DNA from 3 places in the Streptomyces azureus genome. Region 1 is predicted to be linked to each of the others. Evidence: riboswitches for the same ligand, from Rfam matches in the RefSeq annotation. Region 1 holds a riboswitch; each other region holds the start of a gene.
What was found. A riboswitch is a leader RNA that binds a small molecule or an ion and turns the genes downstream of it on or off. The one in region 1 is predicted to bind cyclic di-AMP.

Region 1 (7,041 bases):
CCGCTTCCAGCTCGATGCGGTCGTACTTGGTCAGGCGGCGCAGGGGAGTGTCGAGGATGTACTGCGTCTGCACCTCGCTCAGCGAGAACTGCTCCATCAGGCGCTGCTTGGCCTGCGCGGAGTTCTCGCTGGAGCGGATGAGGCGGATGACCTCGTCGATGTCCAGCAGGGCCGTCAGCAGACCCTCGACCAGGTGCAGCCGGTCGCGCTTCTTGCCGCGGCGGAACTCCGAACGCCGCCGCACGACGTTGAAGCGGTGGTCGAGATAGACCTCCAGCAGCTCCTTCAGACCCAGCGTGAGCGGCTGGCCGTCGACCAGGGCGACGTTGTTGATGCCGAAGGACTCCTCCATCGGCGTCAGCTTGTACAGCTGCTCCAGAACCGCCTCCGGCACGAAGCCGTTCTTGATCTCGATGACCAGGCGCAGGCCGTGGGCGCGGTCCGTGAGGTCCTTGACATCGGCGATGCCCTGGAGCTTCTTCGAACCGACCAGGTCCTTGATCTTGGCGATCACCTTCTCCGGGCCGACCGTGAAGGGCAGCTCCGTGACGACGAGGCCCTTGCGGCGCGCCGTCACGTTGTCCACGGACACCGTCGCGCGCATCTTGAAGGTGCCGCGGCCCGTCTCGTACGCGTCCCGGATGCCGGACAGGCCGACGATGCGGCCACCGGTGGGCAGGTCCGGGCCCGGGACGTGCTTCATCAGGGCGTCGAGATCGGCGTTCGGGTGCCTGATCAGGTGGCGGGCGGCGGCGATCACCTCGCGCAGGTTGTGCGGCGGCATGTTCGTGGCCATACCGACCGCGATGCCCGAGGCGCCGTTGACCAGGAGGTTCGGGAAGGCGGCCGGCAGCGCCACCGGTTCCTGCTCCTGGCCGTCGTAGTTGGGGTTGAAGTCGACGGTGTCCTCTTCGATGGACTCCGTCATCAGGCTCGTCGCCTCGGCCATCCGGCACTCGGTGTACCGCATGGCGGCCGGCGGGTCGTCGTTGCCCAGCGAGCCGAAGTTGCCGTGGCCGTCGACCAGGGGGACGCGCATCGAGAAGGGCTGGGCCATGCGCACGAGGGCGTCGTAGATCGACGTGTCGCCGTGCGGGTGCAGCTTGCCCATCACCTCGCCGACGACGCGGGCGCACTTGACGTACCCGCGCTCGGGGCGCAGGCCCATCTCGTTCATCTGGTAGACGATGCGGCGGTGCACCGGCTTGAGGCCGTCGCGCGCGTCGGGCAGGGCGCGGGAGTAGATGACCGAGTACGCGTACTCGAGGAAGGAGCCCTGCATCTCGTCGACGACGTCGATGTCGAGGATTCTCTCCTCGTACGAGTCGTCGGGCGGCGGGGTCTTCGTGCTGCGGCGGGCCATCGCTGCCGGCTCCTTGCTGAAGCGTGGAACGAGATCTGACGCCGACCATTGTGGACCGCCGCACTGACAACCGGGACCAGGACCCTGTCTACGGCCTCACCGACAGGGGTTCGCACACCGGCCGAGGGTGCCGCTCGCCGGGCCGCGGCGGCCGCCGGGACCCCGTCGGAGGACTGCCGTGGGCCCGGCCCGTCCGCGGTCTTTCGTCCGGCGCCCTCCCGGCTCCGGGCGGCCTGCCGTGTGCCGGGGTCACCGTGCGCGGACACCGCGGTCCCCGGGCCCCGGGCGAGGCACGCTGTCACCACCGCACACCGCCCCCGGCCGCTTCCCTCTCTCGCTCTCCGCGTACGCCCCCCGGGAACTTCACCAGGGCCCCGCACGCTTGCATACAGTGGCAGGACTCGCCAGGAAAACCGCGGTTCGAACGACCGCGCCGCGATCGAAGGGACGTACATGCCCATGGGTCACACGGCCACAGCCCAGGCAGGCTCCGGGGGCCTGACAGCGACCGAGCACCGCCTGGCCAACGGCCTGCGCGTGGTGCTCTCCGAGGACCACCTGACCCCGGTCGCGGCGGTGTGCCTCTGGTACGACGTCGGCTCGCGCCACGAAGTCAAGGGGCGCACAGGCCTGGCTCACCTTTTCGAGCACCTGATGTTCCAGGGTTCCGCCCAGGTGAAGGGCAACGGCCACTTCGAGCTCGTCCAGGGCGCGGGCGGCTCGCTGAACGGCACCACCAGCTTCGAGCGGACCAACTACTTCGAGACCATGCCCGCCCACCAGCTGGAGCTCGCCCTCTGGCTGGAGGCCGACCGCATGGGCTCCCTGCTGGCCGCGCTCGACGACGAGTCGATGGAGAACCAGCGGGACGTCGTCAAGAACGAGCGTCGGCAGCGCTACGACAACGTCCCCTACGGCACTGCCTTCGAGAAGCTGACCGCCCTCGCCTACCCGGAGGGCCACCCCTACCACCACACCCCGATCGGCTCGATGGCCGACCTGGACGCGGCCACCCTGGAGGACGCGCGCGCGTTCTTCCGCACCTACTACGCGCCGAACAACGCCGTGCTCTCCGTGGTCGGCGACATCGACCCGGAGCAGACCCTGGCCTGGATCGAGAAGTACTTCGGCTCCATCCCCGGCCACGACGGCAAGCCCGCGCCCCGGGACGGCACGCTGCCGGAGATCATCGGCGAGCAGCTGCGCGAGGTCGTCGAGGAGGAGGTCCCGGCGCGCGCCCTGATGGCCGCCTACCGGCTGCCGCACGACGGCACGCGCGCGTGCGACGCGGCCGACCTGGCCCTCACCGTCCTCGGCGGCGGCGAGTCCTCCCGCCTGTACAACCGCCTCGTACGGCGGGACCGTACGGCCGTGGCGGCCGGCTTCGGCCTGCTGCGGCTCGCCGGGGCACCCTCCCTGGGGTGGCTGGACGTGAAGACGTCGGGTGACGTGGAGGTCCCGGTCATCGAGTCCGCCATCGACGAGGAGCTCGCCCGGTTCGCCGAGGAGGGTCCCACGGCCGAGGAGATGGAGCGCGCCCAGGCCCAGTTGGAGCGCGAGTGGCTGGACCGGCTCGGCACGGTCGCCGGCCGCGCCGACGAGCTGTGCCGGTACGCCGTCCTGTTCGGCGACCCGCAGCTCGCCCTGACCGCCGTGCGGCGCGTGCTGGAGGTGACGGCCGAGGAGGTCCAGGAGGTCGCAAAGGCCCGTCTGCGGCCCGACAACCGCGCGGTGCTCGTCTACGAGCCGATCGCCCCGGCCGACCCGGAGGCCGAGAGCGCGGACGGCACCGAAGACCCGGAGTCCGCGGCGACCGTGGAAGCCACCGACAAGAACGAGGAGGCGGCGAAGTGACCGAGCTCGCCACGATGGATTTCCACCCCCAGCCGCAGGGGGGCGAGCCGAAGCCCTGGGCGTTCCCGGCTCCTGAGCGCGGCACGCTCGGCAACGGCCTGACGGTCCTGCGCTGCCACCGCCCCGGCCAGCAGGTCGTCGCCGTGGAGGTGCTGCTGGACGCACCCCTGGACGCCGAGCAGGCCGGCCTCGACGGCGTGGCCACGATCATGGCCCGGGCCTTCTCCGAGGGCACCGACAAGCACTCCGCCGAGGAGTTCGCCGCCGAGCTGGAGCGCGCCGGCGCCACCCTCGACGCACACGCCGACCACCCCGGCGTCCGGCTCAGCCTGGAGGTGCCGGCCTCCCGGCTCGCCAAGGGGCTCGGCCTGATCGCCGACGCCCTCCGGGCGCCCGCGTTCGCCGACAGCGAGGTCGAGCGGCTGGTCCGCAACCGCCTCGACGAGATCCCGCACGAGCTGGCCAACCCCGGCCGCCGTGCCGCCAAGGAGCTCTCCAAGGAGCTGTTCCCGGCGGGCTCGCGCATGTCGCGGCCCCGCCAGGGCACCGAGGAGACGGTCGCCGCGATCGACTCCGGGGCCGTACGCGCCTTCTACGAGAGGCACGTCAGGCCCGCCACGGCCACCGCCGTGGTCGTCGGCGACCTCACCGGCATCGACCTCGACGCCCTGCTCGGCGACACGCTGGGCGCCTGGACCGGCTCCGGGGCCGAGCCGCGCCCGGTACCGCCGGTGACCGCCGACGACACGGGCCGGGTCGTCATCGTGGACCGCCCCGGCGCCGTCCAGACACAGCTGCTGATCGGCCGGATCGGCCCGGACCGGCACGACCGCGTGTGGCCCGCGCAGGTGCTCGGCACGTACTGCCTGGGCGGCACCCTCACCTCCCGCCTGGACCGCGTGCTGCGCGAGGAGAAGGGCTACACCTACGGGGTGCGGGCCTTCGGCCAGGTCCTCAGGTCCGCCCCGGACGGGACCGGTGCCGCGATGCTCGCCATCAGCGGCTCCGTGGACACGCCCAACACCGGCCCCGCCCTCCAGGACCTCTGGACGGTGCTGCGCACCCTCGCCGCCGAGGGGCTGACCGACGCCGAGCGGGACGTCGCCGTGCAGAACCTGGTCGGCGTGGCGCCGCTGAAGTACGAGACGGCGGCTGCCGTCGCGAGCACGCTGGCCGACCAGGTCGAGCAGCACCTGCCCGACGACTACCAGGCCACGCTGTACCGGCAGCTCGCCGCGACCGGCACCGTGGAGGCCACCGCGGCGGCCGTCAGCGCCTTCCCGGTGGACCGTCTGGTGACCGTCCTCGTCGGCGACGCGGCGCAGATCAAGGGCCCCGTCGAGGCCCTGGGCATCGGCGAAGTCTCGGTCGTCGCCACCGAGTAGGAGCACTCGCGCAGGGGCCCTGGTTGTCTTCTAAGGCACCAGGGCTCCTTTATGCCCGAATTGGTGCGGAGGTTGCCTGTCTGCCCTGTGGGATGCGCTACAAAAACCGGGATCCGTTTGGGAATTGAAAGTGGCCCCGCTTAGGTTCGTCCGGGCTGTTCGTCAGGCAGTGCGCCGCACCCGCGGCACCGGACAGTCATCGCCGAGTCCCCGTACGGCGCGAGCCAGGGGAGCCGGGGACCCAACTCAGTCCCTGGGGTGAATCGGACGCCCGCGCGAGCCGCGAGGGGGTCCGTAGGAGACCTTCCTGCTCCGAACCCGTCAGCTAACCCGGTAGGCGAGAAGGAAGGAAAGGACCAGCCACTCCATGGCGTTCACCCGCGCCACCGGGAAGCATCGTCGTCCCAGCCGTATGCAGCGCGGCACGGCCCGCGCGGCGGGCGTCGCGGCCCTCGCCACCACCGGCGTCATCGGCACCGTGGCCGCCCCGGCCTTCGCCACCGAGCCCGCCGTCGAGCAGACCGGTCTCACCCCCGTCGTCACCATGGGCGACACCGTGGCCGAGCAGATCGACGCCCAGGCCGCCGCCCAGAGGCAGGCCGCCGAGGCGGCCGCCGCCAAGAAGAAGGCCGAGGAGGCCGCCCGCGAGCGGGCCGCCGAGGCGGCCAAGGAGGCCAAGGCGGCAGCCGAGAAGGCCCGTGAGGCCAAGGAGCGCGCCGCCCGCGAGGCCGAGCGCAAGCGCCTCAATGCCTTCGTGTCCCCGATCTCCGGCTCGTACGTCTCCACCGGCTACCAGACCAGCAGCGGCCTGTGGTCCTCCGGCAGCCACACCGGTGTCGACTTCCACGCCGCCAGCGGCACCGCCGTCCACGCGGTCGGCATGGGAGAGGTCGTCGAGGCGGGCTGGGGCGGGTCCTACGGCAACCAGATCGTGATCAAGATGAACGACGGCACGTACACCCAGTACGGCCACCTGTCGTCCATCAGCGTCTCGGTGGGCCAGAAGGTCACCCCCGGCCAGCAGATCGGCCTGTCCGGCGCGACCGGCAACGTCACCGGTCCGCACCTGCACTTCGAGGCCCGCACGAGCCCCGAGTACGGCTCCGACATCGATCCCGTCGCCTACCTCCGCTCGCACGGCGTGAACCTCTGACGGCGCACCACTCCGCATCCCGAGGCCCCGGCTCCCCGAGCCGGGGCTTTCGGCGTTTGTGACGCGCGGCTGTCCAAAAAATATCCATGGATTCCGGTCCGCCGTCGGAAATTCCGGCTCATTGCAATAGAGTCACGGAACACGCGTCACTCGTCGACGTTTCACGGGGATTAAACGGAGGTCGGTCATGCGTATTCCCGCGCACTCGGTGTGCACGGCCATCCGGGACGACATCGTCGCGGGTGTCTACGAGCGCGGCGGCCGGCTGACCGAGGAACTCCTCGCCCGCCGCTACGGTGTCTCGCGCGTCCCCGTCCGGGAGGCCCTGCGCACCCTGGAGGCCGAGGGCTTCGTCGTGACTCGGCGGCACGCGGGCGCGTGCGTCGCCGAACCCACCGAGCAGGAGGCCGCCGACCTGCTGGAGATGCGGACGCTGCTGGAGCCGCTGGGCGCCGCCCGCGCCGCCCAGCGCCGCACCGAGGCCCATCTGAAGGTCCTGCGCGGCCTGGTCAGGCTCGGCCAGGAGCGCGCCCGCCGGGGCAACAGCGACGACCTGCGCTCTCTGGGCGGCTGGTTCCACGAGACGCTCGCGCAGGCCTCCGGCAGCCCCGCGCTGACCTCGATGCTCACCCAGCTCCGCCACAAGATCGCCTGGATGTACACCGTCGAGGCGCCGGCCGGTCCCGTGGAGTCCTGGACCGAGCACGGCGCGATCGTGGACGCGGTGGCGCGCGGTGACAGCGAGCGCGCGCGGGCGGTCACGGCGCTGCACGCCGAGCGCGCGACGGGCGCACACCGGCTGCGTTTCGGCTCCGCCGGGGAGCGGGCCGAGCGTGTGAGGAACTCGCAACATCCCGTAAACACGGCGAGCCTGCGGCATTAACACGAGAGCCGTATACAAAGAGCAGGTAATTCACGGGGGATTATTTCTGCTGCCCGAGAACGGGAATTCGACGACTCGCGTCCGGAAATGGCGAAGGGCCCGCCCGGTGAATTCGGACGAGCCCTTCGGGGTGCCCTGATCGGGGTGCACCCGATCAGGCGGGAAAGAACACTCAGACGGTCTCGGGCAGTTCCTCGAGACCCTCGGAGACCAGCTTCGCCAGCCGGTCCAGGGCGGCGTCCGCGCCCTCGGCGTCGGAGGCGAGGACGATCTCCTCGCCCCCCTGGGCGCCGAGGCCGAGGACGGCCAGCATGGAGGCCGCGTTGACGGGGTTGCCGTCTGCCTTGGCGATCGTCACCGGGACGCCTGCGGCCGTGGCGGCTCGGACGAAGATGGAGGCGGG
Region 2 (7,041 bases), on a different contig from region 1:
CGGCCTCGCCGGAGGGCATGCCCTCGCCGCCGGTGTCGAAGGTGGCTATGGAGTTCCAGCCCTCGCCGATGGTCTTCATGCCGTCGAGGCCCTTGCCGAGGTCGTCCCCGGACTTCGGGGCGTGCTCGCGGGCCTCGGCGCCCTTGTCCGCCTTGCCGGAGGCCTTCCCCTCGGAGGAGGACTTGCCTTCGAAGTCCTTCTCCTCGGTGACCTTCGCGCCCTTGGGCGGGGTGAAGTCGAAGGTCGACGCGGCCGGCTTGGCGAAGCTGACCTGGGTGAAGCCCGCGTCGACGACGGCGGCGCCGCCGCCCGCCGGGGTCAGCGTGAACTTCAGCGGCATGCCGGTCTCGGCGTCCACGGCCACGCTGACCGCGCCGACCGTCGAGCCGGACTGCTTCGGCTTGATGACCAGCTTGTAGGCGTCCCGGCCGGCGACCTGGGCGGTGCCGTCCACGGTCACGGAGGTCGTGTCGTCGACGGCCTTCAGGGCCTCCTCGGCGAAGTCCTTCGGCGTGGCCGGCGGCTGCTCCTTCCCGTGCTCCGGGCTCTCCGAGGCGGTGCCGTGGAAGACCTCGTTCGACTTGCTGTCGTAGCCCCAGACGTCCTTGCCGTTGTGGACGAGGCTGTACTCGGCGGCGTTCTCCAGCAGCGACAGCTTCTGCTTGTCCGGGCCGTCGGCGGCGACGCGCAGGGTGTGCGTGCCGGAGGCCAGTTCCGTGAGCTTGGCCGTCGGGTCGGCGGAGGAGCCGCCCTCGCCCCGGCCCGCGGCGCCGGACATCAGGCTGCTCTCCAGGCCGCCGAGGTCCGGAAGGCCGAGGTCCGTGCTGATCTTGACCGTGCCGGACAGCTGCTGGACGTCCGACTTGGCGATCTTCTCGATGAGCTGCTGGGCGGTGATCTTCGGGAGGTCGGGGTCACCGGAGTCGGCGAGTGCGGGGACCAGCCCGATCGTCGCGGCCGCCACCCCCATCACCGTGACTGGGACGACGTACCGCGCGGCTTTGCGCCGCCCGGAGCGCTGCTCGTCGACCTCCCCGCCGGTCGTGCTGTCGTCGGATGCGTACGGTGCCATGTGTGCCCTACCTCCGTGGTCGGCGGCGGCTGTCCGTGTCGTCCACGCACTCGTCCCTGAGCCGCCATTCTCACCCGAACTGGTGAGGAGTGGTGTGTTCTCCGTGGTGTCCATCTGACCAAATCGGCCAGGGAGATACGTCAGACCCCGGGCTCAACTCCACGTACTGCTGCGGTATGACACGAGAGGGCGGCTTCTCCCCCGACCCGTAGGGGTCGTACGGGAAGGACGTGCTAGCCGGCCCGGTGCACCACAGCGTCGGACAGCTCCACCAGCGCCGTCTTCGCGACGCACTCGGGCAGCGGCGCCAGCGCCGAGCGGGCGTCCTGGGCGTAGCGGATCGTGTCCTGCCGGGCCTGTTCCAGCGCCGGGTGGGCGCGCAGCAGGCGCAGGGCCTCGGCGTGCCGGTCGTCGTCGGTGAGATCGGAGTCCAGCAGCTCGCACAGGGCGATGTCGTCCGCGAGTCCGAGCCGGGCGGCGCGCTCGCGCAGCCGCAGCACCGGCAGCGTGGGGATGCCCTCGCGCAGGTCGGTGCCGGGGGTCTTGCCGGACTCGTGGGAGTCGGAGGCGATGTCCAGGACGTCGTCCGCGAGCTGGAAGGCGACGCCGAGCCGCTCGCCGTACTGGGTCAGCACGTCCACGACCGTGTCGTCGGCGCCGGACATCATCGCGCCGAACCGGCACGACACCGCCACCAGGGAACCGGTCTTGCCGCCCAGCACGTCCAGGTAGTGCTCGACGGGGTCGCGGCCGTCCTGAGGGCCGGCCGTCTCCAGGATCTGCCCGGTCACCAGCCGCTCGAACGCCTCGGCCTGCACCCGCACCGCCTCCGGTCCGAGGTCGGCCAGGATGTGCGAGGCGCGGGCGAAGAGGAAGTCGCCGGTGAGGACCGCGACGGAGTTGCCCCAGCGGGCGTTCGCGCTCGCCACCCCGCGGCGCACGGCGGCCTCGTCCATCACGTCGTCGTGGTACAGCGTGGCGAGGTGGGTCAGCTCCACGACGACGGCCGACGGCACGATCCCGGGCGCGTACCGGTCGCCGAACTGGGCGGAGAGCATCACGAGCAGCGGACGGAACCGCTTGCCGCCGGCCCGGACCAGGTGCTGGGCGGCCTCCGTGATGAAGGGCACCTCACTCTTGGTGGCCTCGAGCAAGCCTTCCTCGACAGCCGCCATTCCGGCCTGGACATCGGCTTCCAGAGCCTGGTCCCGCACGCTCAGCCCGAACGGCCCGACGTCGGTCACGAGGGGTCTCCTGTCTGCTGGTGTCTGCCGGTGATTACGCGGTTTGTCGATAGGTCGCTGCCATCACTCGAGTCAGCGTATCCGGTCACGTTTCGATCACCGCCAGCGCCCATGGTTACAGGCCGGGTGGTATCCGATCACGACCGCAATATTTTCGATCAGCTCATAAGAGCAGACATTTATCCACTTTCCATGAAGTAGTGGACTATGCACGATTTGCCGTTTTAGATAAGCAAATTCCCCTTGGTGCCCATTGCCCCACGGACTTGTGATCAGTGAGTTGAATCACGTTATCCCCTGCGACGCCCCACTCCGGCACCGGCCCGTACGTCCTTCCGTCGGACGCCAGTTGAGCCTTGGCTCCCGCAAAGGATCAAGCGGCTCATATACCCCCGCCCAAGGTCGACCGGCACGATGTGTGACTCAGGTGCTTGTTCCCGACATGTGCTCTCGCATACGTTCCGGGCCTGTCCGGCGGACGCCGAATCCTGCCACCGCCCGGACTCCCCACACGAACCCACTCACTCACGCATGGCAGGAGCGGGGGACCCAGGTAAGTCGCCGGTCCGCGCAGCGGAACGGCTCGGGGTGAAGCCGCCCACGGCACACAGCGCCGTGGGCGGCCGGGCACCTCCCGGCCCGAACCCGACAGCTCACCTCGCAGGCGTCGGAGAGGAATATCGCCATGCCCCGAGGCAAGCACCGTCGCCCCAGAAGCAACCAGCTCACCCGTCGTGTCGTGGCCGTCGGCACCGGCGGAGCGGCACTCACCCTGCCGCTGCTCGGCGCGACGCAGGCCAGCGCCGCCCAGCCGAGCCAGAGCGCACCCGCCGCCGCACGGTCCGTGCCGCAGGCGGCCCAGCCCGCCAAGTCCCTCACGTACACCGTGACCAAGGGCGACACGCTCTACCGCATCGCGGACAAGTACGACGTGTCGGGCGGCTGGAAGCAGCTCTACAAGGACAACCGCGCCGTCGTCGGCGACGACCCGAAGCTGATCCACCCGGGTCTGAAGCTGAAGGTGAAGACGGCCAAGACCGACGCCGCGAAGAAGACGGCGACCAAGTCCTCCGCCCCCGCCAAGCCGGCCGCGAAGCCCGCCGGTGGCGTCGCCGAGGCCACCCAGGCCTCCGCGAAGACCTACGCCAACAACCTGGACGGCTGGATCCGCGAGGCGCTGGACATCATGGCGCAGAAGGGGATTCCGGGCTCGTACGACGGCATCTACCGCAACATCATGCGTGAGTCGTCCGGCAACCCTCAGGCGATCAACAACTGGGACTCGAACGCTGCCAAGGGCACCCCGTCCAAGGGTCTGCTCCAGACCATCGACCCGACCTTCCAGGCCTACCACGTGGACGGCACGTCGTGGGACCCGTACGACCCGGTCGCCAACATCACCGCGGCCTGCAACTACGCGGCCGCCCGCTACGGCTCGATCGACAACGTCAACGGCCCGTACTGAGCCGTCCCGCCCAGCAGTCGCTCGAGGACGACGGCGATGCCGTCGTCCTCGTTCGACAGGGTGACCTCGTCGGCCACGGCCTTGAGTTCGGGATGGGCGTTGGCCATGGCGACGCCGTGGGCGGCCCAGTCGAACATCGGGATGTCGTTGGGCATGTCGCCGAAGGCGACGGTGTCCGCCGGCCGCAGCCCCAGGTGCTCGGCGGCCAGCGCCAGGCCCGTCGCCTTGGTGACGCCGCACGGCTGGAGCTCGACCGTGCCGGGCCCCGACATCGTCACCGTCGCGAGTGGACCGACCACTGAGCGGGCCGTCGCCGCCAACTCGTCGTCCGTCAGGTACGGGTGGCGCAGCAGCACCTTGCTGATGGGCTCGCCCCACAGCTCGTCGCGCCGGTCGACCCGTACCGCGGGCAGGGTCGGGTGCGGCATGAGATAGCCCGGCTCGATGAGCGTGAGCCCGTCGACCCCGTCCTGGTCGACCGCGGCGTACACCTGCCCCACCTCGGCCTCGATCTTGCCGAGGGCGGTCTCGGCCAGTTCCCGGTCCAGGGTGACGGACCACAGCAGCCGGTCCGCGCCCGCGTCGTACACCTGCGCGCCCTGCCCGCACACCGCGAGCCCCGTACAGCCGAGGTCGTCCAGGAGCGGCCGCACTCTCGGCGCTGGCCGGCCCGTCACCACGAGGTGCTGGGCACCGGCGTCCGCCACCCGCGCGAGCGCGGCGAGGGACCGGTCGGACAGGGTGTCGTCGCCGCGCAGCAGCGTCCCGTCCAGGTCGGTGGCGATGAGTGAATATGCGATGGGTGCGGCCATGATCAGAGAATACGGACAGCGCGCCCCTTCGTTTCATCGCGCGTCGGACGCCGATTGCCCGGTTGAAGGCCTCTGCACCAGTTGGCAACAACATGGTCCGCTACCTACCGTCGGGGCCGTCTCGGGCGGTACCTTCCAAGTGTCCAGGGGGGACTTGATCGGGGGGTCAGGTTGAGCAGTGGGCGCATACGTGTGGCTCGGCCCGGGGAGCTCGGCGAGGGGGAGAAGGAGCGCTGGCGCGCGCTGCGCGCTGCGTCGGAGGCACCGCGCAACCCCTTCATGGAACCGGAGTTCACCGATGCCGTCGGTCTGGTGAGGCCGCGGGCGCGGGTCGCGGTGGTGTACGAGGGGCTGGAGCCGGTCGGCTACCTGCCCCATGAGCGGGGCCCGTTGGGGCAGGGCCGGGCGATCGGGCTCGGCGTCTCGGACGCGCAGGGCGCGATCCTGCGGCCCGGCCTGGACCTGGACACGGGTGAACTGCTGCGGGCCTGCGCGCTGTCGAGCTTCGCCTTCGACAACCTGGAGGCCGGGCAGCGGCTGTTCGTCCGGTACGCGGCCGAGGAGCACGCCACCTACGTCATCGACGTGGAGAAGGGCTACGAGACGTACGAGTCGGTGCTGCGCGCCCAGTCGCCGAAGTTCCTGAAGACCACCCTGGCCAAGGAGCGCAGGCTGGGCCGGCAGGTCGGCGAGCTGCGGTTCGTCTTCGACGAGCGGGACCCGGCCGCGCTGCGCACGCTCATGGGGTGGAAGTCGGCGCAGTACCGCAGGACGGGCCGCCGGGACCGGTTCGCCCGGGAGTGGATCACCCGGCTCGTGGGGCGGCTGGCCCAGACCCGGGCGCCGGAGTGCCGCGGCACTCTGTCCGTGCTGTACGCCGGGCAGCGGCCGCTGGCCGCGCACTTCGGGCTGCGCTCGGCCTCGGTCCTGGCCTGCTGGTTCCCGGCCTACGACCCGGAGTTCGCGAAGTACTCACCGGGTCTGGTGCTGCACCTGCGCATGGCCGAGGCGGCGGCCGCCGAGGGCATCGGCATGCTCGATCTGGGGCGGGGCGCGGCCGAGTACAAGGACGCGCTGAAGACGGGCGAACTGCCCGTGTACGAAGGCGCGGTGACGCGTCCGGGGGCGGGCGCGGCGCTGCACTGGCTGAGCCGCGAGCCGGCGCGCCGCGCGCACAGCTTCGTCCGCGGCAGGCCACGGCTCGCGTCGCTGGCCGCGCGGACCCTGAAGGGCGCGGCTCGGCTGCGCCGTACCTGACGACGAGGGGGGAGGGCGCATGGCCCGTTCGGCACGCGCGCAGGAGGAGATACGCCGGTTCCTGGACATCGGGGCGGTGCAGGTCGCCGAGCTTGACCTCGACGGCGACGAGGCGGTGCTCAGACCGGGCCCGGGGAGTCCGCCGGTGACGCACGGTGAGGTGTTCGTCCTGGTCAGGCAGGGCGGGCGGCCCGTGGGGACGCTGCTCGCGCGAGTGCCGGAGGGGGCGGACGCGAGGTCCGTGCTCGTGGCGCGGGCGCGGGCGGAGTGTGCGCCGGCGCAGGTCGGTGCCCCCGCGGAAGCTCGCGGGCCTGGGGAAGCCAGTGAGGCCGGGGAATCTCATGGCCCCGGGGAAGTCGGCGGGACCCGGGAAGCTCATGGGCCCGGGGCAGCCGGCGAGTCCGGGAAGCCGCCGTACACGAGTGTCGTCATCGCGACCCGGGAGCGTGCCGGGCAGCTGGCCCGGGCGCTGGACTCGCTGCTGGCGCAGGACCATCCGCGGTTCGAGATCGTCGTCGTGGACAACGCTCCCGTGACGAGCGAGACGCGGGAGCTGGTCGAGCGGAAGTACGCCGAGCGCGTGCGGTACGTCTGCGAGCCGGTGCCCGGACTCGCGGTCGCGCACAACACAGGGCTCGCGGCCGTGCGGGGCGAGGTGGTCGCCTTCACGGACGACGACGTGGTCGCCGATCCGCGCTGGCTGACCGAGCTGACCGCGCCCTTCGCCGCCGACCCCGGACTCGGGTGCAGCACCGGGCTGATCCTGCCCGCGCGGCTGACCACCCCGGCCCAGGTGCTGCTGGAGAGCCACGGCGGCTTCGCGAAAGGCTTCACTCCAAGGACGTACGACCCGGCTCGTCCCCCGGGCGACGAGCCGCTGTTCCCGTTCACGGCGGGGCGCTTCGGCTCCGGCGCCAACATGGCCTTCCGGACGGCCGCCCTGCGGTCCGTCGGCGGTTTCGACCCGGCCACCGGTGCCGGCACGGCGGCCCGGGGCGGCGACGACCTCTACGGCTTCGTCCGCGTCCTCGCCCAGGGCCACCGGCTGCGCTACACCCCGTACGCACTGGTGTGGCACCACCACCGGGAGACCTGGCGGGACCTGGAGACCCAGGCGTACGGCTACGGCGCCGGACTCACCGCCTATCTCACCGCGGTGCTCGTGAACCGCCCGGCGCTGCTGCCGGCGTT
Region 3 (7,041 bases), on a different contig from region 1:
CCTCGGGGCGCCGGTGGACGAGACCTCGGCGAACGACGTGATGGCCCAGTTCATGTACCTCGAACACCAGGCCCCCGACCGCGACATCTCGCTCTACATCAACTCCCCCGGCGGCACCTTCCACGCCTTGTCGGCCATCTACGACACGATGCAGTACGTCTCCTGCGACGTGGAGACGATCTGCCTGGGCCAGGCCGGCGCGGCCGCCTCGGTCCTGCTGGCGGCGGGCACACCCGGCAAGCGATCCGCGCTGCCGGACGCCCGTCTGGTGATCCATCAGCCCGCGCTGCCCGAGCCGGCCCGCGGGCAGGCCAGCGATCTCGCGATCCAGGCCGACGAGTTGACCCGCGTCCGGACCCGCATGGAGGAGATGCTCGCGCGGCACACGGGCCGCAGCCGGGAGCAGCTCAGCGAGGACATCGAGCGCGACAAGGTCCTCACCGCCCAGGAGGCCGTGGAGTACGGCCTGGTGGACCGGATCGTCCCCCACCGCAAGGCCACTCTGGCCATGCCGACCGGAGAGTGAGCCGCCGGTGCTCCCGCCCGAACTGCCGCCGCTGCCCGCGCTGACCCGCGCCGAGGCTGAGTTGATCGACCGTTACCTGGAGGTCGTCGACCTGCTCGGCCGGATCAACCCGGCGCTGCCCGGCGACACCTACCGCGGACTGCGCGCCGCCCAGGCCCTGGTGGGCAAGGCGACGGCGCTGCGTGACGCGCTGGCCCTGATGCATCAGCGGGGCGAGACGGAACTGCACGCCGGCACACTCGGCCGGGCGCTGCGGGTGCTGGACGGCGAGCGGCGCACGGCCCGCGTCACCCTGCCCCCGGAGTCCGTCAGTTGACGCGGATCCGTCGGCCCGGACGCCCGCCCTGCCGACGGAGCGTCCAGGCCTGAGTCGAAACGGACCAAACGACGTACCCCTGTCCGGAGTAGACGGGAGTCCTTTTTTCGGGCCCTCCCAGTTGCGCAACGCGCGTGGCCGAGGAGCGGAATAGGACATTCCATCGCTGGTCCGGCGGCCGATGGGCCCGTGGACGGTGGCTCGAACACAGACGTGTCCACCCGAACGGGTGAGTGGTGAGTAACAACACAAACCCCCGGTTCCGTTGGGATTTCGGGACAACCATGAGCCAAGATCCCTGACTGACGACAAGCCCCCGCCGCAGCGGCGGGGCGGTCCGGGCGGACGCCGAGTCCTGCCGCCGCCTGGATGACCGGTCGACAGGAGTGGATCGGCAGGAGTGGAGGACCCAAGCACGACGGGTCGCCGGGACGGTCACGCCATGACCGGGTCCGAGCAGCCCTTGGGGTGAAGCCGCGTCAGCGGCCGGGCAACTTCGCCAGCCCGAATCCGACAGGTCATCCTTCACAGGCGGCTGACGAAGGGTTGCGCATGACTGCGCTCAATCGTGTCCCGTCGCTCATGGTCCGGGCCGGTACGGCCTCGGCCCTCACCATCGCCGCGGTGGGCGGCTCGATCGTGACGCCCGGCTTCTCCTCGGAGGCCTCGGCAGCCACCCATGGGACGAAGGCACTCCAGATCGCGGCCTCGAAGAAGGGTTCGCCCTACAGGTACGGGGCCACCGGTCCGCACAGGTTCGACTGCTCCGGGCTCACGCTCTACTCGTTCAAGAAGGTCGGCAAGAAGCTCCCCCGCACGGCCGCCCAGCAGTACAACAAGACGCGCCACATCTCCGCCAAGAACCGCAAGGCGGGAGACCTGGTGTTCTTCCACTCGGGCAGCAACGTGTACCACGTGGGTATCTACGCGGGTAAGAACAAGCTCTGGCACGCCCCGAAGAGCGGGGACGTGGTGCGGCTGCAGAAGATCTGGACCAAGAGCGTCTGGTACGGGCGCGTGAAGTGATCCGCCCGGCGTGCGGCGGCGTCCCTGACGCGCCGCCGCACGCCGGAGCGTGACACGGCCTCAAGTGGTTACCCGTGACCCATGGCCGAGCACCGTCCCTGCACCGCACGCGGCGAGACCCCGCTGCAACGCGCCGACCGGAACTTCGTCGAGCTGCTCCAGGAGCTCCGGGTCACCCAGACGGGCGTACAGATCCTGTTCGCGTTCCTGTTGTCGCTCGCTTTCACCTCGCGCTTCACGTCCCTCGACACGGTCCAGCGCGTCACCTACGTCATCACGCTGCTGCTGGCGGTCCTGGCAGCGGCGCTGTTCACCGCACCGGCCGCGCTGCACCGCTCGCTCTTCCAGCAGGGCGCCAAGCCCCGCATCGTGCAGGTCTCCTCACGACTGGCCGCAACCGGCCTGATCGTGCTGGTGTTCGCGTTCAGCGGTTCCGTGCTGCTGGTGGTGGATGTGACGACCAGTCGGGCCGGTGGCATCGCAGCGGGCGCGGCGACGTTCCTGGTCTGCGTCGGCCTGTGGGGGCTGCTCCCCCGGCTGGTGCGGCGGGCGGGGCTGCGGGAGGAGACGCACGGCAGCCCCGGGCGGCCCGAGGCCACTGTGGAGGAGCCGGCGCCCCAGGGCACCGTCCGGATCCCCGCGCCGCTGCGCGGCACCATCAGGCAGCCCTCAGCGGCTCGAGAAGGAGCAGCACACCGAGAAGCGTCAGCGCGGCGCCGGTGACCCCCTCGACGGCCCGCGCGGCCCGTGGTTCGCGCAGCCACCGGCCCAGCCGGTCCACCAGCAGGGCCACGGCCGGGAACCACAGCAGGGCGAGGACCACCACGATCAGCGCCAGCAGCAGGGTCCGGGGCAGCGCGGGACTGCCCGCGGGCACGAACTGCGGCAGCAGGCTGAGGAAGGTGATGGGCGCTTTCGGATTCAGGGCGTTCGTGACGAAGCCCTGCCGCAGGGGACGCGCGGCGGACGAGACGGTTCCGGCGGCTTCGACGGGCACGGCACGGGGCCGGCGCAGCGACCACAGCGTCCGCACCCCCAGGTACAGGACATAGCCGCCGCCCAGCAACTGGAGCGAGCGGAACAGCGCGGGGACGGCGGCCAGGACCGCGGCGACGCCCGCCACGGCCAGCGCGGTGTGCAGGAGCAGCCCGCCCGCGATGCCGAGCGCGCAGGCGACACCGGCCCGGCGGGAGACCAGGGCGTTGCGCACGACGACCGTGAAGTCGGCGCCCGGCATGGCGACCATGCCCGCCGCCACCCCGGTGAAGGCGATGAGTTGTGCGTCCATGCGGCCAGCCTGCCGGGCCGGAGCCTTCAGCAGGTATGTCGAATATCCTGGGCAGGCCTTAAGCAATGCTTTGGTCTGTGGAGGTCAGACATGTACGATCCGACCCGGCTCGCGGCGCTGGTCGCCGTCGCGGAGGCCGGGTCGATCACCCGGGCCGCCGAGCGCCTCGGCTACACCCCGCCCGCGCTCTCCCAGCAACTGGCCAAGCTGGAGCGGGAGGCGGGCTCGGCGCTGCTGGTCCGGCATCACCGCGGGGCGCGGCTGACGGGCGCGGGCGAGCTGCTGGTGGCACGGGCCCGGCGCGTGCTCGACGAGTTGGAACTGGCTCGCCACGAACTGGCCCGGCTGGCCGGTCTGTCGGGGGGTGTCCTGAGGCTCGGGACGTTCCAGACGGCGGGCATCCATCTGCTGCCGCCGGTGCTCAGCGCGTTCCGCCGGGCTCACCCGGATGTGGAGCTGTCCGTCGCCGACCACGAACCGCCGACCGGTGTCACGGCCGTGGCCACCGGTGAGATCGACCTGGCCCTGACGCACACGTACGAGCCGGCCGACGCCCTGGCGCTCCCCGCCTCCGTGCGCACGGAGCCGGTCCTGGTCGAGGAACTGGTGCTGGTGACCGCCCCGGGGCATGCCCTCGCCGACGGCACGTCCAGGCTTCCCTTGACGGAACTGGCGGGTCAGCCGCTGATCAGCATGGCGCCGGAGCATCCGTCCCGGCAGGGTGTGGAGGCGGCGCTGGCCGGGGCCGGTGCCAGCCCGTCGGTCCTGGTGTCGACGCCCGGGTATGCGCTGGTGTGCGCGCTGGTCAGCGCGGGGCTCGGGGTGGGCGTCGTACCGGAGATGGTGGCGCGGACGTCGGTCACGCCGGTCGGGGTGCGCCCGCTCGGAGCGGGCGAGCTGCGCCGTACGATCTCGGTCGCCTACCGGGGCGAGGAGGCGGCGCCGGCCGTGGAGGCCTTCCGGGCCTTGCTGCGCGGGGCGTTCGGCCGCGCGCGGCACACGTCATAGATGCGGTGAGATCACGGCTCCTGCTGCCGCGCCGCGGGCACGGGCTGGGCCGGGACGGTCCACGGGAGTTCGATCGAGATGGTCTTGCCGCCCTCGCGGGTGGGGCGGATCCTGAGCCTGCCGCCGCACTCCGCGGTCAGCCAGCGGATGATGACGAGGCCGCGGCCGTTGTCCTGCTGGACGGCGGCAGGCAGGCGTCTGGGGAATCGTGGGTGGCTGTCCGTGACGCCGATGCGCAGTTGTTCGTCGCGGTCGAGTGCGACGTCCACCGTGAAGGTGGGCGACTGCCCGAAGGTGTGCTGGACGGCGTTGGTGGCGAGTTCGGAGATGATGAGCCGGATGGAGTCGGACACTTCCGTGTCCGTCGGCAGACCCCACTCCGCCAGCGTGCCCACCACGTAGGCGCGCGCCGCGGAGACCGAGGCGGGATCGCTCGGCAGAGTGACGGATGCTTCCAAATGGTCTGCCATGGCGACGTCGTCCCTTTCCCAACGGGACCGCAGTCCGACACGGAGCGGAAGGTTCGAGTACGGTCCCGGACTGGTGCTTCGTCGCCAGAGTGCCACCAGAACACCCCTCAAGGGCGGCGATCCACCAAGATATGCATATATCTGTCGCTCAAAGCGGTGAACTCTGCGACGCGAGACCGTTTTTGGGTGGCTCGGAAGGAGTAAGGAGTAGCCCATGCAGCACGGTCCCGCGGTGCGCCGCCGGAAACTGGGCGCCGAACTTCGCGCGCTGCGCACCTCGGCGGGGCTCACCAGTGGTGAGGCGGCCCGACTGGTGGGCTGGCACCAGTCGAAGGTCAGCCGAATCGAGACGGGCACGAGCGGGGTGAAACCGGCCGATGTCCGGTTACTTCTCGACGCGTACGCCGTGATGGACACCCAACTGCGCGAATTGCTCATGATGTTGGCGGGGTCCGACGACGACGGCGGCCGGCACCACTGGTGGCACGCCTACCGCGGGGTGCTGCCGCCGACCTACCGGGACTTCATCAGCCTGGAGTCCCAGGCCGGCGCGATGCGCACGCTGGAGACCACCGTCGTCCCGGGGCTGCTCCAGACGCCCGAGTACGCCCGTGCGGTGACTAAGGCCGCGGTGGAGGGCCTGCCGGAGGACCGGCTCGACACGCTGGTCGAGGTGCGGCTGGCCCGGCAGGACGTGCTGCGCGCGGATCCGCCGCTGGAACTGAGCGCCGTCCTGGACGAGGCGGTGCTGCGCAGGGAGGTGGGCGGGCCGGGGGTCATGGCCCGGCAGCTGGAACGACTGGTCGAGGCGGCGCGGCTGCCCCAAGTGCGGCTCCAGGTGCTGCCGTTCGCCGCCGGGGCTCACATCGGCGTCACTGGCCCTTTCGTTATCTTCTCATTTTCGAGCACATCTGATCTGGATGTGGTTGTTCTCGACCACTTGACGAGTAGCCTCTACCTCGAACGGAAAGAAGACCTCCAGGCCTACACGGAGGCCTTCAACGCCCTGCAGATCCACGCCCTTTCGCCCGAGGACTCGTTGGATTTCATCGCCGGGACAGCCGCCGGCGCGTAAGGAGGCACCATGCGTGCACTGCCTCGTCACGTCCCCTCAAGCATCGAACTGCACGGTGTGCGGTGGTTGCGCAGCAGCTACAGCACCGGCGCGAACAACTGCGTCGAGACCGCGTCTCCGGACGCCCCGCCCTGGGCCGGGCTGCTCGCCGTGCGCGACTCCAAGGACCCGGCCGGGCCCGCGCTGCTCTTCTCCCCGAGGAGCTGGGCGGAGTTCACGGCCGCGATCGACCGCATCTGAGCCGAATCCCGACCACTTCTGATCCGTCCACCGTCGAGCGACGCACGGCCGTGTCACGCCGACTCATGACCGCGTCTCGCCGATCAGTCGTACAGCGCGTTCGATCTGTTCCCCGGTCAGGTCCGCGCGGGCGGTGAGCCTGAGCCGTGAGATGCCGTCGGGTACGGAAGGAGGACGGAAGCAGCCCACGGCCAGGCCCGCCGCGCGGCACTCGGCCGCCCAGCGCACGGCGTCCTCGGGGGAGGGCGCCCGCACCGAGACCACCGCGGCGTCCGGACGTACCGCTTCCAGGCCCGCGGCGGTCAGGCGTGTGTACAACTCGCCCGCCACCGCACGGGCGCGCGCCGCCCGCTCCGGCTCGCGGCGCAGCAGCCGCAGTGCCGACAGGGCCGCCCCCGCCGCCGCGGGGGCGAGACCCGTGTCGAAGATGAACGTCCGTGCCGCGTTGACCAGGTGGTCGACCACCCGGGCGGGGCCGAGGACGGCTCCGCCCTGGCTGCCGAGCGACTTGGACAGCGTGACCGTCACGACCACGTCGTCGGCGCCCGCGAGCCCGGCCGCGTGCGGGGCGCCGCGGCCGCCGTCGCCGAGGACGCCCAGGCCGTGGGCGTCGTCGACCACCAGTCCGGCGCCGTGCTCCCGGCACGCCTCGGCGAGCGCGGCGAGCGGGGCCGCGTCGCCGTCGACCGAGAAGACCGTGTCGGACACGGTGATCGCCGTGCCCTCGTGCGTGTGCAGCGCCTTGCGCACGGCCTCCGGGTCGGCGTGCGCCACCACCTGGGTCGTGCCGCGGGCCAGCCGGCAGCCGTCGATGAGCGAGGCGTGGTTGCCCGCGTCGGAGACGATGAGGGAGCCGTGCGGGGCCAGCGCGGTGACCGCCGCGAGGTTGGCCGCGTAGCCGGAGGAGAAGACGAGGGCCGCCTCGGCACCGCAGAAACCGGCCAGTTCCTGTTCCAGTTCGGCGTGCAGTTCGGTGCTGCCGGTGACGAGCCGGGAGCCGGTCGAGCCGCCGCCCCAGACCCGCGCGGCACGGGCCGCGCCCTCGGTGACCTCGGGGTGGTGGGCCAGCCCCAGGTAGTCGTTGCTCGCCAG

Region 2: another riboswitch for cyclic di-AMP. It lies ahead of AOQ53_RS38765 (transglycosylase SLT domain-containing protein); the one in region 1 lies ahead of AOQ53_RS14325 (M23 family metallopeptidase).
Region 3: another riboswitch for cyclic di-AMP. It lies ahead of AOQ53_RS15185 (C40 family peptidase); the one in region 1 lies ahead of AOQ53_RS14325 (M23 family metallopeptidase).

The regions. Positions count from the first base shown of each region.
Region 1 covers NZ_DF968254.1:44,649-51,689, forward strand. The annotation lists gene AOQ53_RS14310 (DNA gyrase/topoisomerase IV subunit A) at 1-1,363, opposite strand, end outside; gene AOQ53_RS14315 (M16 family metallopeptidase) at 1,823-3,217, shown strand; gene AOQ53_RS14320 (M16 family metallopeptidase) at 3,214-4,602, shown strand; cyclic di-AMP (ydaO/yuaA leader) riboswitch at 4,793-4,956, shown strand; gene AOQ53_RS14325 (M23 family metallopeptidase) at 4,970-5,755, shown strand; gene AOQ53_RS14330 (GntR family transcriptional regulator) at 5,943-6,638, shown strand; gene AOQ53_RS14335 (HPr family phosphocarrier protein) at 6,811-7,041, opposite strand, start outside.
Region 2 covers NZ_DF968533.1:177,942-184,982, reverse strand. The annotation lists gene AOQ53_RS38775 (LolA family protein) at 1-1,072, opposite strand, end outside; gene AOQ53_RS38770 (polyprenyl synthetase family protein) at 1,306-2,316, opposite strand; cyclic di-AMP (ydaO/yuaA leader) riboswitch at 2,825-2,998, shown strand; gene AOQ53_RS38765 (transglycosylase SLT domain-containing protein) at 3,002-3,781, shown strand; gene AOQ53_RS38760 (Cof-type HAD-IIB family hydrolase) at 3,745-4,593, opposite strand; gene AOQ53_RS38755 (GNAT family N-acetyltransferase) at 4,786-5,850, shown strand; gene AOQ53_RS38750 (glycosyltransferase) at 5,870-7,041, shown strand, end outside.
Region 3 covers NZ_DF968256.1:47,647-54,687, reverse strand. The annotation lists gene AOQ53_RS15195 (ATP-dependent Clp protease proteolytic subunit) at 1-526, shown strand, start outside; gene AOQ53_RS15190 (hypothetical protein) at 534-842, shown strand; cyclic di-AMP (ydaO/yuaA leader) riboswitch at 1,195-1,391, shown strand; gene AOQ53_RS15185 (C40 family peptidase) at 1,395-1,868, shown strand; gene AOQ53_RS15180 (DUF6328 family protein) at 1,950-2,591, shown strand; gene AOQ53_RS15175 (LysE family translocator) at 2,527-3,156, opposite strand; gene AOQ53_RS15170 (LysR family transcriptional regulator) at 3,247-4,164, shown strand; gene AOQ53_RS15165 (ATP-binding protein) at 4,176-4,634, opposite strand; gene AOQ53_RS15160 (helix-turn-helix domain-containing protein) at 4,849-5,709, shown strand; gene AOQ53_RS15155 (DUF397 domain-containing protein) at 5,719-5,949, shown strand; gene AOQ53_RS15150 (8-amino-7-oxononanoate synthase) at 6,013-7,041, opposite strand, start outside.